DNA from 3 places in the Streptomyces sp. NPDC050264 genome. Region 2 is predicted to be linked to each of the others. Evidence: riboswitches for the same ligand, from Rfam matches in the RefSeq annotation. Region 2 holds a riboswitch; each other region holds the start of a gene.
The links. Region 2 has a riboswitch for cobalamin ahead of AB0J02_RS12120 (ABC transporter substrate-binding protein). Riboswitches for the same ligand answer to the same signal wherever they lie in the genome.
Positions count from the first base shown of each region.

Region 1: it holds a riboswitch for cobalamin, as region 2 does, so the genes downstream of both, metE (5-methyltetrahydropteroyltriglutamate--homocysteine S-methyltransferase) here and AB0J02_RS12120 (ABC transporter substrate-binding protein) in region 2, are expected to answer to the same signal.
Region 3: it holds a riboswitch for cobalamin, as region 2 does, so the genes downstream of both, AB0J02_RS23815 (HoxN/HupN/NixA family nickel/cobalt transporter) here and AB0J02_RS12120 (ABC transporter substrate-binding protein) in region 2, are expected to answer to the same signal.

Region 1 covers NZ_JBFAKV010000036.1:45-5,243, forward strand. The annotation lists gene AB0J02_RS39555 (glycosyltransferase family 39 protein) at 4-1,554, opposite strand; gene AB0J02_RS39560 (hypothetical protein) at 1,735-1,947, shown strand; cobalamin riboswitch at 2,001-2,223, shown strand; gene metE (5-methyltetrahydropteroyltriglutamate--homocysteine S-methyltransferase) at 2,389-4,713, shown strand; gene AB0J02_RS39570 (LCP family protein) at 4,704-5,199, opposite strand, start outside.
Region 2 covers NZ_JBFAKV010000006.1:60,525-65,723, forward strand. The annotation lists partial or broken gene AB0J02_RS12085 (serine/threonine-protein kinase) at 33-512, opposite strand; partial or broken gene AB0J02_RS12090 (IS481 family transposase) at 942-1,046, opposite strand; gene AB0J02_RS12095 (DoxX family protein) at 1,043-1,396, opposite strand; gene AB0J02_RS12100 (hypothetical protein) at 1,393-1,689, opposite strand; gene AB0J02_RS12105 (sigma-70 family RNA polymerase sigma factor) at 1,773-2,639, shown strand; gene AB0J02_RS12110 (hypothetical protein) at 2,678-2,815, shown strand; gene AB0J02_RS12115 (class I SAM-dependent methyltransferase) at 3,008-3,790, opposite strand; cobalamin riboswitch at 4,017-4,145, shown strand; gene AB0J02_RS12120 (ABC transporter substrate-binding protein) at 4,198-5,199, shown strand, end outside.
Region 3 covers NZ_JBFAKV010000013.1:105,483-110,681, forward strand. The annotation lists gene rho (transcription termination factor Rho) at 274-1,473, shown strand; gene AB0J02_RS23805 (GNAT family N-acetyltransferase) at 1,504-1,995, shown strand; gene AB0J02_RS23810 (inorganic diphosphatase) at 2,086-2,589, shown strand; cobalamin riboswitch at 2,618-2,837, shown strand; gene AB0J02_RS23815 (HoxN/HupN/NixA family nickel/cobalt transporter) at 2,869-3,990, shown strand; gene AB0J02_RS23820 (CaiB/BaiF CoA-transferase family protein) at 4,065-5,199, shown strand, end outside.

The DNA.
Region 1 (5,199 bases), on a different contig from region 2:
CGCCTAGGGCCGCACGTAGAGCCGGAGCGTGCCGCTCCGGGTGGTGTGCTCCTCGCGCAGTTCGAAGTCCCGTCGCAGGGCGTCGACCTTGGTCCGGTCCGTCGGGCTCGTGGGCGTCCAGCCCGGCTTCAGGGCGCGCGGATCGATCACCACCCACACCCGGCCGACCGTCCGCAGCCGGTGGGTCAGCGTCGCCGCCCGTGTCTCCGCGTCGTACAGTTCGCCCGCCTCCGGGCCCGTGCGGGCCAGCGCGACGTCGTGGAGGTGCGGGAAGTCGGCGGGGTAGGCGGCGGCCGCGCGCCGGGCGCCCGGTGACGGCACGAACAGCACCGCGTCTCCCGGCCGCAGTTCGCGCGCGGCCAGCACCGCGAGGCCCCTCAGGTCGTCCGATCTCGCCGACGGCCCGCGGTCGTGCTCATGCACCGGCAGTTGCGCGAGGAACGACACCCCCACCACGACCGCGCCGCCCGCCGCGAGCAGCAGGCCCGGGGCCGGGCGCCGAGGGCTCCTCGGCCCGGGCACCAGCCGCACGATCCGTTCCGCGCCCGCGGCCGCGAGCAGCGGAACGCCTGCCAGGCAGAACAGCAGATAGCGGTCGTAGTAGAGCGGCTGGTACTGCGAGATGCCCAGCAGCACGGCGGGCGGCACGACCGCCAACGGCAACGCCACCCCGCGCAACGACAGCCGCCCCCGGCGGGGAAGCGACGCGCAGACGCCCACCGCCACGAACGCCAGCACGACGGCGCACACCGCTTCGGTGGGGCCGGCGAAGGAGTACGCCAGGCCGCGCACCTGTTCCCTGCCGGGCACGTCCAGCCAGGCGACCTGGGCGCTCTGCCCGTGCGAGACGAAGAGGAGCGGCAGCAGCGAGATCGTCACGCAGGCCACCGTCGCCAGCCACGCCCGCCACACCGCCCAGGGCACCCGGGCCCAGCACAGCGTGCACGCGTGCGCCGCCAGGGCGAGTACCGACATCTCGTGCAACCACCCTGTTCCGACGAGCAGTAGCGCGTATGCCGGCCAGCGTCGTCGTCCGCCCTCGTGCACGGCACGCGTCAGCGCGACGGTCGCCGCCAGGACACCGGCGGCCACCAACGCGTAGGAGCGGCCCTCCTGTGCGTAGCGGCCGACGAACGGGGTCACCGCGTACAGCAGTCCCGCCCACAGCCCGACCCGGGGCCGCGCCAGCCGCGAGCCCAGCAGGCCCACGAGGCCGGCTGTCAGCGTCGCTCCCAGCACCGAGGGCAGCCGCAGCAGCACTTCGCCCGGATACGGGGCGAGGACGAAGTGCATCAGCGCGTAGTAGAGGCCGTGCACCGCGTCGATGTGCGACACCAGGCGGGCGATCTCGGGGAGCGTGCGGTGGGCCATCTGCAGCGTGACGCCTTCGTCGCCCCACACCCCGTCGCGGTCGAGCCCCCAGGTCCCCACGGCCGCCATCACGGCGGCCGGTACGGCGACGGCGACCGCGGTGCCGGGGTCCCCGTGTGGACGGTTCCGCTGTCGTGGCGGGGTCGCGGGCGCGGGATCGTTGCGGACGAGGGCGACGGCCACCAGGGCTCTCTCTCCTGTTCGAGCCGTGCGCGGCCGACCGCCGGCGCCTGACGCGACCATCCTGAAAAGGGCCCGCACACGACGTGTGACGCCACGCGGGACGGGTCACCTGATGCGCCCAGCCTCAGGGGCGCCGGGTCTCAGGATGCGCAAGCGGCGGGCACGCCGGACGGTGGGAGCATGAGCAAACCGGTCATCGTCCACCAGCCCTCGCCCGACGGAGGGCGCCGTGTCCGCGTGGACGGCGAGATCCTCGGACTCGCGCACGAGCCGCGCGACGTCGCCGAGTTCCTGCGCCGGGCCGGACTCGACGTGGACGCGTCGGACGTGGCGGAGTCCCCGCTGATCGACTGGCGCGGCGGCGGCCCCGGCACCTGGCCCGCCCCCTGGTAGCGCCGGCCCGGGGCGTCGTCGGGTCGGCATTGAGCACCGGCGGGCGACCCCGTACGCTGATCGACGCAGCTGGTTCGCCCCGTCCGCCAGGCGGGATGCGTCGCAAGAGGGAACCCGGTGGGAATCCGGGACTGCCCCGCAGCGGTGAGTGGGAACGACCGCCGTCATCAGCACTGGGCCCCGCCAAGGGCCTGGGAAGCGACGGCCAGTAGATGTCTCGTACGACACGAGGCGTGCCCGCGAGTCCGAAGACCTGCCAACTGCCCGTGTGCGTACGACGCGTGCGCGGACATCCTGGCGACCTCGAGGGCGGGTCGGCGAACATATCGGGCGGACGACCGTGCCCTCTCGCGGCGGTCCGGGCCGCCCGGTCCGTCACCCCTTCGCGTCTCTCGTCCCGTCGCCGGGATCTCAGGGATTCATCTCGCGAAGGAGATCTCCGTGACCAGCAGGAACACAGCCGGATCGGCGCGCGCCACCGTGTACGGCTACCCGCGCCAGGGGCGCGACCGGGAACTGAAGAAGGCCGTCGAGGGGTACTGGAAGGGCCGCGTCGACGCCGACGCGCTGCGCGCCACCGCCGCCGAACTGCGCCGCACACACTGGCAGGACCTCGCGGACGCCGGCCTCCACGAGGTCCCGGCCGGCGACTTCTCGTACTACGACCACGTCCTGGACACGACCGTCATGGTGGGGGCCGTGCCCGCGCGCCATCGCGCCGCCGTCGACGCGGACGCCCTCGACGGCTACTTCGCGATGGCCCGCGGCACCCAGGACGTGGCGCCGCTGGAGATGACCAAGTGGTTCGACACCAACTACCACTATCTCGTCCCGGAGTTGGGTCCTGACACGGTGTTCGCGGCCGACTCCGCCAAGCAGGTCCAGGAGGTGCGCGAGGCTCTCGCGCTCGGGCTGACGCCGCGGCCCGTGCTCGTCGGCCCCGTCACCTACCTGCTGCTCGCCAAGCCCGCGCCGGGCGTCGCCGCGGACTTCGTGCCGCTGACCCTGCTGGACCGGCTGCTGCCCGTGTACGCGCGGGTGCTCGCCGATCTGCGCGCCGCGGGAGCCGACTGGGTACAGCTGGACGAGCCCGCTCTCGTCCAGGACCGCACCGCGGCCGAACTGAACGCAGCCGAGCGGGCGTTCCGCGATCTCGGCTCGCTCACGGACCGTCCGCAGCTGCTGATCGGCTCGTACTTCGACCGTCTCGGCGACGCCCTCCCGGTGCTGGCCAAGGCCCCCGTCGAAGGGCTCGCCCTGGACTTCACCGGGCCGGCCGCCGCGAACCTCGACGCGCTCGCCGCGGCCGGCGGACTGCCCGGCAAGCGGCTGGTCGCCGGCGTCGTCGACGGCCGCAACATCTGGGTGAACGACCTGGAGAAGTCCCTCGCCACACTGGGCACCCTGCTCGGGCTCGCCGAGCGGGTCGACGTGGCCGCCTCCTGCTCACTGCTCCACGTCCCGCTGGACGCGGCGCGGGAACGCGACCTCGATCCGCAGATCCTGCGGTGGCTGTCCTTCGCCCGGCAGAAGACGGCCGAGGTGGTCACCCTCGCCAAGGGACTGACCCGGGGAACGGGTGCCATCACCGCCGAACTCGCCGCAAACCGGGCCGACTTGGCCTCCCGCGCCGCCTCCCCCATCACCCGCGACCCCGCCGTGCGGGCCCGCGCCGCCGCCGTCATGGACGCCGGCACGCGCCGCTCGACGTCATATCCCGAACGGGCCGCGGCCCAGCGCGCCCATCTCGGCCTGCCCCTGCTGCCGACCACGACCATCGGCTCCTTTCCGCAGACCGGTGAACTGCGTACCGCACGAGCGGACTTGCGGGCCGGGCGGATCGGCACGGCCGCGTACGAGGAGCGGATCGCGGCGGAGATCGGCGAGGTCATCACCTTCCAGGAGAAGGCCGGGCTCGACGTTCTCGTGCACGGTGAGCCGGAACGCAACGACATGGTCCAGTACTTCGCCGAACAGCTCACCGGATACCTGGCGACGCGGCACGGCTGGGTGCAGTCCTACGGCACCCGCTGCGTGCGGCCGCCGATCCTGGCCGGTGACATCTCCCGGCCGGAACCGATGACGGTGCGCTGGACGACGTACGCGCAGTCACTGACCCCGCGCCCGGTCAAGGGCATGCTCACCGGGCCCGTCACCATGCTCGCCTGGTCGTTCGTCCGCGACGACCAGCTGCTCGGCGACACCGCGCGCCAGGTCGCGCTCGCCCTGCGCGACGAGGTCGGGGACCTGGAGGCGAACGGCACCTCGGTGATCCAGGTCGACGAGCCCGCCCTGCGCGAGACGCTGCCGCTGCGGGCCGCCGACCGGCCCGCCTATCTGCGGTGGGCCACCGAGGCGTTCCGGCTCGCCACCGGCGGCGTGCGTCCCGACACCCAGATCCACACGCACATGTGCTACGCCGAGTTCGGTGACATCGTCGGGGCCATCGACGACCTCGACGCCGATGTCATCAGCCTGGAGGCGGCCCGCTCCCACATGCAGGTCGCGTACGAACTGGCCGCGCACGGCTACCCGCGCGAGGCGGGGCCCGGCGTGTACGACATCCACTCCCCCCGTGTGCCGGACGCGGACGAGGTGACCGGCCTGCTGCGCAAGGGACTTCGGGCCGTACCGGCGTCCCGGCTGTGGGTCAATCCGGACTGCGGACTGAAGACCCGCGGCTGGCCGGAGGTGCGGGCCTCCCTGGAGACCCTGGTCACGGCGGCCCGCACCGTGCGCGCCGAACTGCCCGGCGGTCATCCGTAGGACAGGTTGGAGCAGAGGTCCTCGTCGGCCGAGCGCGCGTCCTCGGCCACGCCGGAGGGGACGGACGTGGGGGCCGGTGACGGGGACGCGCTGCCGGTGTAGTCCGCTCCCAGCACGACGGCGATGCCCTCCGTGTCCGCGGCCCGCACCTCGGCGTCGGGGAAGAGACGGGCGACTTCCTCGGCGTCGGTCCGCTGCCCGGGGCCGTACTCGATCGTGGTGGTGGCGTGGTCCTGGGCGGCCGCGTTGGCGGTGCCGGTGACGGTGAAGTCGTGGTCGGTCAGCGCCTCGGCGGCGGTGGAGGCGAGGCCCTTGGTCATGGTGCCGTTGTAGACGGCGACGGACACGCCCGCACCGGAGACCTCTTGGACGGTGGGCGAGGGGGTGGGCGAAGCGGCCGCCTTCCCGCCGTTCTTGGCCCCGGCGTCCTTTCCGTCGAGGGTGCGGTCGTCCTTGAGCGCGGCCCACAACGCGTCGGCGTCCGGC
Region 2 (5,199 bases):
ATGGCGGGTGGTTCGAAGGCCACGGCGTGCATGGTGGCGGTCGCGTCGGGGCGGGCGAAGGGCGCGCTGCCGGTGGCGAGGCAGCAGAGTGTGGCGCCGAGGGAGAACCGGTCGCTGGCAGGCCCCGCGGGTTGCCCTCGCAGGCGTTCGGGAGCAATGAAGTCCAGCGAGCCGACCGCGCCGTCCGTGGCTGTGTGGCCCGCGTTGTCGGACAGGGCTGCGATGCCGAAATCAGTGAGTACGGCGCTGCCGTCCGCCCGCATCAGCACATTGGCAGGCTTCACATCTCTGTGCAGAGCCCCCACGGAGTGGACTGCCTCCACAGCAGCAAGCACTTCGACACCCACACGTGCGGTCTCAGCGGGCGGTAATGGGCCGCGCACCTTCAGACGATCGCCCTCGCTTCGGACAAGACACGCCGCATCGACGTCTGTTGTTCCTGCCCGTACCCGACGGCGTGCAGGTCCTTGATGGCTACGGCACGCTGCAGAAGATGGTCCCAGGCGCGCCACACAGTGCCCATACCGCCACGGCCCAGGAGCTCAGCGAGTACGTATCCATCGGCGACAACTCGTCCGCCCACACTCTCGATCACGTGGAGACAACCCACACGTTCCGTGGTAACCCTCCAGCCACACGTTTTCGACTCTGGCAGCGGCTGGGCCAGGACCGCCGCCGGCCGTTATCGAGGCGAGACGAGCAAGCCGGCCTGCCTCACCTGCCTGTTCCAGGAGGCCGCCGACCTCGGCCCGGCTCGTTCGACACGGCGACCGCGGCGACCAGCCGCCGGTACGGGCCGGTGATCGGCAAACGCGCATGGCGTCGGTGACGGCCCTCGCCCGCACGCCGTCCGGGTCCACCCGCGCATGCGCATGCAAGTGAGTGGACCACTGGCGAAAGCACGGCGGCCCCGGGCTGCTTGACCGGTCCTCGATGCCGCACGAGATGCCCATCTCGGCGGCGATGTGCGCAATCGGACGCGCTTTGCAGCGATCGATCAACCGGCGGCGACCTTCCACGGAGAGGGGGCCGTTGGCGTGGGTCATAGTTGGCCCACGAAGAAGCTGGTGCTGGCGACTGCGAGGAGCAAGTAGCCGCCCGGGAAAGCGATGTTGTGGAAGACGCGTGCGCGGACGTGCGCCAGGACCGCGCCGATGAAGAACGCGGTCAAGCCGATTCCTGCCGCCAGGCCCAGCCAACGGACCCCGAGAAGCCCCACAAGAAGGCCGGCAGCGCCCGCGAGTTTGAGGGTCGCCAGGTACGGCACCGCAGCCGGCGGGAGTCGAACCTCTGCGGAGTTCGCCAGCACGAACGGTGCCCGCACGTAGTCCGCGACCGCAATGAACGCGTTCGCGACGACGCACCCAACAGTGGCGATGAACAGTACGTGGCTCACGAGTGGTACGACCCCACGACGACAAACGGTTCCGGTCGAACCGGCGCTCCCACGGCGCGGCTGATCAGGTCTCGCAGCTGAGCGGCTTGCGGCAGTCCCACCAACGGATTCTCCGCTGCCTCCTCCAGCTCGAGGGCCAGGATGAAGTCCGGCCCCGACTCACTGGAGTACGCCGTGTGGACCACGCCCCGGGGTGATGCCGCGTGGAGGGCGGCGAACACCCTCGCACGTTGCGACCGGACCTCGGCAGCCGTGCCGCTGTCGGTGCGGAACCGCACCATCTGTAGGCTCATGACGTTGTCATCTCCTCGGGATGCGAACAGGAACGGGTTGAACCGACCGTCCTGACGTCCGCAAGCCCGGAAAGGTGACACCCATGCCGATCACGGTCGAAGAATTCGAGACCGCACGACCGCATCTGCTGTCGGCTGCCCACCGCATGCTCGGCTCGGCCCATGACGCCCAAGACGCCGTCCAGACGGCATGGTTGCGGGTCATGACCGCCCGATCCTCACCATCGATCGAGAACCCGTCGGCCTGGCTCACGACCGTCACCGCCAGGGTCTGCCTGGACGAGCTGCGTGCCCGACGCCGTCGCAACCAAGCGCCGCTGCTCGCGGACGCCATCCCGGCCGCAGAACTGGCCGCGGACGAAGCACTCCTCCGCACAGAGGACGTCTCCCGGGCGCTCATGGTCTTGTTGAACCAGTTGACCCCGTCCCAACGGGTCGCGTACGTCCTGCATGACCTGTTCTCCATGCCGTTCGACCAAGTTGCCCACGTGCTGGGCGGGACAGTGCCCAGTGCCAAGAAACACGCCAGCAGGGCCCGACAACGCCTCGGCGGCGCCCAGCACGCCTCGGAGCGGAACAGCCGACCGGACCAGCAGATCGTCGAAGCCTTCCTGACAGCGGCCCGAACCGGGGATACGCGCAGAATGATCCAACTGCTCGCGCCCGACAGCGTCCGCGACGCCGACGCTGCGCTCCTGCCTCGCGGAGCCCGCACCGCCGTCATCGGTGCTGTCGACATCGCCACCGAGACCGTGCGCTTCCGCGATCGCATTCAGTCGGCTTGCCGACTCACCGTCAACAACAAACCGGTGTACCTCATCGCGCCGGGAGGACATCCCCTCGCCACGATCGAGATCAGCACAGCCGATCAGAAGGTCACGAGAATCGCGCTGCGATCGGCCCGAGCCGACGACCATTTCGCGGCCGCCCCACCGTCAACAACTCCCTGACCCGGGTCATCGCCGCACTGTATGCGTCGGACCAGCTCATGGACCTTTCCGGCAGGGCGCTCATCGGCGCCGAACTGGGCGCACAGCTGGGCGTGACGGACGTCGACGGCAGCGCACCACGCTCTCTGCGGTACACGCACGGCGGCCCTGCGGAGCTGCATGCCAGCCTGCGGTGACATGGTTCCGCCCAGGTTGTCAGGCTGGTTGATTTCTCCGGCAACCGCACGATCCGTGTGGTGCCTGCGCTCACCGGAGCGGGCTGTGATCCCGTCGCTGGACCAGCCGAGGGCGCACCGGATGGCCGGGGCGGCGACGTCGCCCGGATGGTCGCGGACGCCTGGGCCGCCATGGAGCAGGACCGCGGAAGCTCAGCGGAGCGCGGCCACCAGCGCGTCGCTCGCCGAGCACCACACCTGGCGTGCCTCGGTGAACCCCTGGCGCAGCAGCGTCTCGATGTGCCACCGGGTCGAGGTGGGGCGATCGCGCCGCGGCTGGTCGGTCCGAGGCTGTCGAGGATCGCCGAGCAGCGCGAAACGTTCGGCCGCCGCCTCGGCGAGGAGGGGATCGCGGGCCGCCTCACCCCACCAGTCGGCCCAGTCCAGGGCTCCGTGGCGGCGCTGGTGTGTCCGGCGGTCGGTGTGCAGCGTGTGGAGGGCGGCGTTGATGCGGGGAGCGGACTCGTCCTTCATGTGGTCGGCGTTCAGGAACACCCCGCCTTCGCGCAGCAGGCCGGCCAGGGTGCCGTACAGCCGGTCGAGCGGCTCGGTGTCGAGCCAGTGCAGCGCTGTGGCGGTGACCACAGCGTCGTACGACGGATACGGGAGGCGTGCGGTCCACGCGGCGTCGGTCAGGTCGGCCTCGACGAAGGACACGCGCTCGTCCCCGGCGAAGTGGCCGCGGGCGATGGTCAGCAGGAGCGGATCGATGTCCACGCAGGTGACGTCGGCGTCGGGGAGCCGGCGCAGCAGCCGGTCCGAGATGCTGCCGGTGCCACAGGCCAGGTCGAGGACGCGCGGCGTGCGGCCCGCCACGGCCTCGACCGTGTCGACCATGACCCTGAAGCGCTCTTCCCGGTCGGGCATGTACCACTCCTGCTGGCGGTCCCAACTGGTCTGCCAGGCGTGCCAGTTGGAAAGGTGCGTCGCTGTCATGGGGTGGTGCTTCCTCTCGCGGGCCTCCGGGGCGGGCCGGGCCACCGCCGGTCTCTCGTGTCGTACTGCTCGGTCCTGCGTTCCGGACCGTGCTGATCGACATTGTGTGCCGAGTCGCGAGAGGCGCGCACAGGGGGCCCGGTCCCCGTGCCGAACGGTGCCCGGGGCGACCGGGTTCCCGCGCCCTTCACCTCGTACGCCACAATGAGGGCACAAGGCGACGGGGACCAGGAAGCCGGTGCGATTCCGGCGCGGTCCCGCCACTGTGACCGGGGAGCGAATCTCCCGCACGCCACTGCCCGTTGACGCGGGCGGGAAGGCGGAGGCGAGCGACGATCCGGAAGCCAGGAGACTGACCCGTCGCCGGTCTGACGTCAGGGGCGAGGACACCCCGGAGAGGATCGACTGTGACGACGCATGCCCGGACGGGGCCGGGGCACCGGCCGGAACCCGGCAGGCGAGGCGTGCTGGCCGCCGGAGGAGCCCTGGCGCTCGCCGCGTCCGGACTGCTCACCGGCTGCGGCGGCGACGCGAAGGACGGGGGAGGCGGCGACAGGTTCCGTGCCGCGTTCACCTCGGGCGGCTCGCAGGAGACCCTCGACCCGCACGTCGCCCCGAACTTCGTCGACCAGGCCCGCGCCAAGGCCCTCTACGACACGCTCGGCACGTACGCCGACGACATGTCGGTGCGCAAGCGGCTCGCGGAGTCCTGGGAGAGCGACGCGTCCGGTACCCGGTGGCGGGTACGGCTGCGTGCGGCCCGGTTCCACGACGGGAGGCCGGTCACCGCCAAGGACGTTCTCTACAGTTACCGGCGCGCCGCCGGCCCCGAGGTCGGCTCGCCCTCGCAGGTGCTGCTCTCCGCGATCGACTTCACCGCGAGCAAGGCGGACGGCGACCGGTCCGTCGTCTTCGTCCTGAAGGCGCCGAACTTCGAGTTCCCCACCGTGTTCGCCGGCCCCGGCACCGAGATCATCCCCGCCGGGACGACGGACTTCCGCGAGCCGATCGGCTCCGGTCCCTTCACCTACGTGTCGTTCACCCCCGGCGGCACCGCCCGCTACCGGCGCTGGGCGGACCACTGGGACGGCGCTCCGCACATCGCCGAACTGGAGATCGTCCCCGCGAACGAGGAGTCCGCGCGGCTCAACGCCCTGCTGTCCGGGCAGGTGCACTACGCGGCCGACATGGCCGGCGCCTCGGTGGAACGGCTGAAGAAGGACGGCTCGACCCGCCTGCTGACCGCCGAGCGCGCCACCGCCCAGCAACTCCTGTTGCGCACCGGCCGTGAGCCGTTCACCGATCCACGGCTGATACGCGCCGTACAACTGGGCATCGACCGGCCGGCGCTGGTCCGTATCGCGCTGGCCGGGCACGGCGAGGTCGGCAACGACTTGTTCGGCGTGGGC
Region 3 (5,199 bases), on a different contig from region 2:
CCCTTCTGCGGCGCCGGTGCCGATTCCTTCTCTCGCAAGTCTCCCAGCGCCTGAGCGCTCACCTCTTCCGGTCTGCGCCACAGCGTGCGTCATCCCTGGTCAACAGGTTTTCGGCGGGTTCCTCCCGCCCCTGCGCTGCCAGGTTCCCTCCCGGCCACGGGCCGTCCTGCCCGTCCCACGGGGCGTGACATACCGCCCCGTCCTGTCGCCGGATCCCCTCCCCCCTTATCTGCCCGCGTACGAACAGCGTCCGCGAAAGGACCGTGACCGACCATGACCAGCACCACTCTGGAAAAGCCCAGCACCGTTCTGGGAGAGCTGGACAAGCCCAGCACCACCACCGGGAGGCCGCGCGCCTCCACCACACCCAAGGCCCCCGTCCAGGCCGCCGGCGTCCTCGACATCGGCGCGAACGGGCAGGGCTCCCTGCGTGCGGGCGACCTGATCCCGACGTCCCGCGACGTCCAGGTACCCGCCGCTCTCATCCGTCAACTCGGCCTGCGCAAGGGCGACTTCGTGGACGGCCTGTGCGCGAAGCCGCACACGCTCACCCACGTCGAAGCCGTCGGCGGCGCCCCCGTCGGCGCCCTCCGCGGCCGCCCGCGCTTCGCCGACCTCACCCCGCTCCACCCCAGCGCACGCCTGCGTCTGGAGAGCCCGGCGAGCGGCCTGGGGGGCCGCGTCGTCGACCTGTTCGCCCCCGTCGGCAAGGGCCAGCGCGGCCTGATCGTCGCGCCGCCGAAGACCGGCAAGACCGTCCTGCTGCAGCAGCTCGCCGCCGCGGTCGCCGTGAACCACCCCGAGGCCCATCTGATGGTGGTGCTCGTCGACGAACGCCCCGAGGAGGTCACCGACATGCGGCGCTCCGTGCGCGGCGAGGTGTACGCCTCGACGTTCGACCAGCCCGCCAAGGCCCACATCGCGCTCGCCGAGCTCGCCATCGAGCGCGCCAAGCGCCTCGTCGAGCAGGGCCGCGACGTGGTGCTCCTGCTCGACTCCCTCACCCGGCTGTGCCGCGCCCACAACAACGCCGCGTCAGCGGGCGGCCGCACCCTGTCCGGCGGCGTCGACGCCGCCGCGCTCATCGGCCCGAAGCGCCTGTTCGGCGCGGCCCGCAACACCGAGGAGGCCGGCTCCCTGACGATCCTCGCCACAGCCCTGGTGGACACGGGTTCGCGCGCCGACGACTACTTCTTCGAGGAGCTCAAGAGCACCGGCAACATGGAGCTGCGCCTCGACCGCGCGCTCGCCGACCGCCGCGTCCACCCCGCCGTCGACATCACCCCGTCCGGCACGCGCCGCGAGGAACTCCTGCTGTCCGCCCCCGAGTCGACCGCTGTACGCGGACTCCGCCGGGCCCTCCAGGGCCGCGAGGGCCAGTCGTCCTACGAGGCACTTCTGGACAAGCTGCGCCGCACCCCCGACAACGCCGCGTTCCTGCGCCAGGTCCACTCGACGGTACCCACGGGCTGACCCCGCCCCCGGATGCGTAATACTCGCTGTATGACCTCGAGCATTACGCGCGCCGGCAGCGGCCCTGCCGTCACGGTGCGGCGCGCCACGGCGCGCGACGCCAGGCGCCTCACCCGGCTCGTGCGCGCCTCCCGCGCCTACGAGGCCCCGTACACGGCGATGGTCGCGGACTACCGGGTGGGCCCGGACTACATCGAGGCGCACCGGGTGTTCGTCGCGGCCGCCCGCGCGGACGACCGGGTCCTCGGCTTCTACTCCCTGATCGTCGCCCCGCCGGAGCTGGACCTGATGTTCGTCGCCGATGACGCGCAGGGCCTCGGCATCGGGCGGCTGCTCGTCTCCCACATGCGGGACGAGGCCCGCGCCGCGGACCTCGACCACGTGCGCGTCGTCTCGCATCCGCCCGCCGAGGGCTTCTACCGGAGCGTGGGCGCGCTGCGCACCGGGACCGCGCTCGCGCGGCCGCCCGCCGTCGCATGGGACCGCCCCGAACTGGTATTCCCCATCACCCCCGAGATCTGACACCCCGCGGTCCGAGGGGTTCCGCCCTCGCCCCGCACGGCGCACACTCGGTGGCATCTGAGCGGGCGGCAATGGGGCAAGGAGGCCACATTGGGCGGCAGCGAGGCGCGCGGCGACGCGTTCGACGTGATCGTGGAGATACCGCAGGGCTCCAGGAACAAGTACGAGATGGATCACGAGCTGGGGCGTATCCGGCTCGACCGGATGCTGTTCACCTCGACCCAGTACCCCGCGGACTACGGCTACATCGACGGCACGCTCGGCCGTGACGGCGATCCGCTGGACGCGCTCGTGCTGACCGACGACGCGACGTTCCCCGGCTGCACCATCGAGTGCCGGGCGATCGGCATGTTCGTGATGAGCGACGAGAAGGGACCGGACGAGAAGGTCCTCTGTGTCCCCGCCCATGACCCGCGCCACGCCTCGATCCAGGACATCGAGGACATCCCCGAGTTCGACCGCCTGGAGATCACCCACTTCTTCGAGGTCTACAAGGACCTGGAGCCCGGCAAGTCGGTGGAGGGCTCCCATTGGGAGGGCAGCGACAAGGCCTACGAGGAGATCGGGCGGTCGCGCGAGCGCCGGGGGCGATAGCCGCCCGCGGCGCCGGGGAGTGCGTCGACTAGGGTGGTCGGGCCGTGGTGCTCGGGAAGACCGGTGACGGCCCCCAGGGGTCAAGTCCGGAGCGGCCCTCGCCACTGTGATCGGGTTTCGCGCCGCCCTCGGGCCGGCGCGAAGCGCACCGCTCCACACGTCACTGGCTGCCGCAGGGCCGCTGGGAAGGCAGGAGCGGCGTGGCACGCCCGTAAGCCAGGAGACCGGCCGCGGCATCTCACAAAGTGATTCCACGAGGTGCTGGAGCGTGATCAAGGCATGACCCTGCCCGGGAACTCCCCTGCGCGGCCCACCGGCCCGCACCCCCCTGCCACTTTCCGCTGGCGCCGCGAGGACACCGTGCGCACCGCGGGTCTCATCGCGGTGATCGCGGCCCTGCACGTCGTCGCGTTCGGCGTGCTGTTCCTCCTCGTCGTCCCCGAGCACTACGAGGTCGGCAACAAGGCCTTCGGTATCGGCCTCGGCGTCACCGCGTACACGCTCGGCATGCGGCACGCCTTCGACGCCGACCACATCGCCGCGATCGACAACACGACCCGCAAGCTGATGGCGGACGGCAAGCGGCCCGTCTCCGTGGGGTTCTGGTTCGCGCTCGGCCACTCCAGCGTGGTCGTCGCGATGGCCGCCCTGGTGGCGGGCGGCGCGGCCCTCGCGGGCACCCTGCTGAACGACGAGTCCAGCACCCATCAGGTGCTCGGCGTCGTCGGCACCACCGTCTCGGGTACGTTCCTGTACCTCATCGCCGCCCTCAACCTCGTGGCCCTGCTGGGCATCCTGAAGGTCTTCCGGGCGATGCGCGAGGGCTCGTACGACGAGCGGGAGCTGGAACAGCACCTGGCCTCACGGGGGTTCATGAACCGGATCCTCGGCCGCTTCACCAAATCGATCACCCGCCCGGGGCAGATGTATCCGCTCGGCTTCCTCTTCGGCCTCGGCTTCGACACGGCAACCGAGGTGACGTTGATGGTGATGGCGGGCAGTGGCGCGGCGGCGGGTCTGCCGTGGTACGCGATCCTGTGCCTGCCGCTGCTGTTCGCCGCGGGCATGAGCCTGTTCGACACGCTCGACGGGACGTTCATGAACTTCGCCTACCAGTGGGCGTTCTCCAACCCGGTGCGCAAGGTGTTCTACAACCTCACCATCACCGGTCTGTCGATCGCGGTCGCCTTCTTCATCGGCACCATCGAGCTCGTCGGCGTCCTGCACGAGAAGCTCGACCTCACCGACGCGCTGACCGGCTGGATAGCCGGCCTCGATATGGACAACGTCGGCTACGTCATCGTCGGCCTGTTCGTGGTGGTGTGGGCGGCGGCGATCGCCTACTGGCGCCTCGCCAGGGTCGAGCAGCGCTGGTCGGCGCGGGTCGCCGAGGGCGGGTAGGGGCCCGCCGCCCCGGGCGCGGGCGTCGCATAGCGTGCAGCACGACGACACCGCCCGAGCACGGAGGACCCCGAATGAGCGCCGCCCGCCTGCCCCTTGAGGGCGTCACCGTCGTCAGCCTGGAACAGGCGGTGGCCGCGCCGTTCGCCACGCGCCAGCTCGCCGACCTCGGCGCGCGCGTGATCAAGGTGGAGCGGCCCGGCGCGGGGGACTTCGCGCGCGGCTACGACGAAACGGTGCACGGCCAGTCCAGTCACTTCGTGTGGCTGAACCGCTCGAAGGACTCGGTGACGCTCGACGTCAAGACCGACGGCGGCCGTGCGGTCCTGGAGCGGCTGCTGGCGGGAGCGGATGTCTTCGTGCAGAATCTCGCACCCGGCGCGGCGGCCCGACTCGGCCTCTCCGCGCGCGAGTTGGCACAGCGCCACCCGGCGTTGATCGTCTGCGACATCTCCGGCTACGGAGCCGACGGGCCGTGGGCGCACCGCAAGGCGTACGACCTGCTGGTGCAGTGCGAGACGGGCGTCCTGTCGGTGACGGGCGCCCCCGGCGCCCCGGCCAAGGTCGGCATCGCGATCGCCGACATCGCGGCCGGGATGTACGCGTTCTCGGGCATCCTCACCGCCCTGTACGAGCGGCGGGCCACGGGCACCGCACGCGCGGTGGAGGTGTCGCTGTTCGAGGCGCTCGCGGAGTGGATGGGCTACCCCGCGTACTACACGGCGCACTCGGGCCGGCAGCCGGAACGGGTCGGCGCAGCGCACCCGACGATCGCCCCCTACGGCCCCTATGACGCGGCGGACGGCAAGACGGTCCTGCTGGCCATCCAGAACGAACGGGAGTGGGCTTCCTTCTGCGCGGAGTTCCTGGACGACGCCTCTCTGGCCGATGATCCGCGCTTCCACCGCAACTCGGCCCGGGTCGCGCACCGCGCCGAACTCGACGCGATCGTCACCGCCCGCTTCGCCGAACTCGGCGCACAGGAGGCCGTCGCCCTCCTGGAACGCGCCAAGGTCGCGAACGCCCGGCTCAACACCGTCGCCGACTTCCTGGACCACCCGGTCCTGGCCGGCCGCGACCGCTGGCGGGACGTCGCCACCCCGGGCGGCCCCGTCCGCGCGCTGCTGCCCCCGGTGGGGCTGCACGGCGTGGAGCCCCGGATGGACCCGGTCCCGGCGGTGGGCGAACACACGGAGGCGGTCCTGAAGG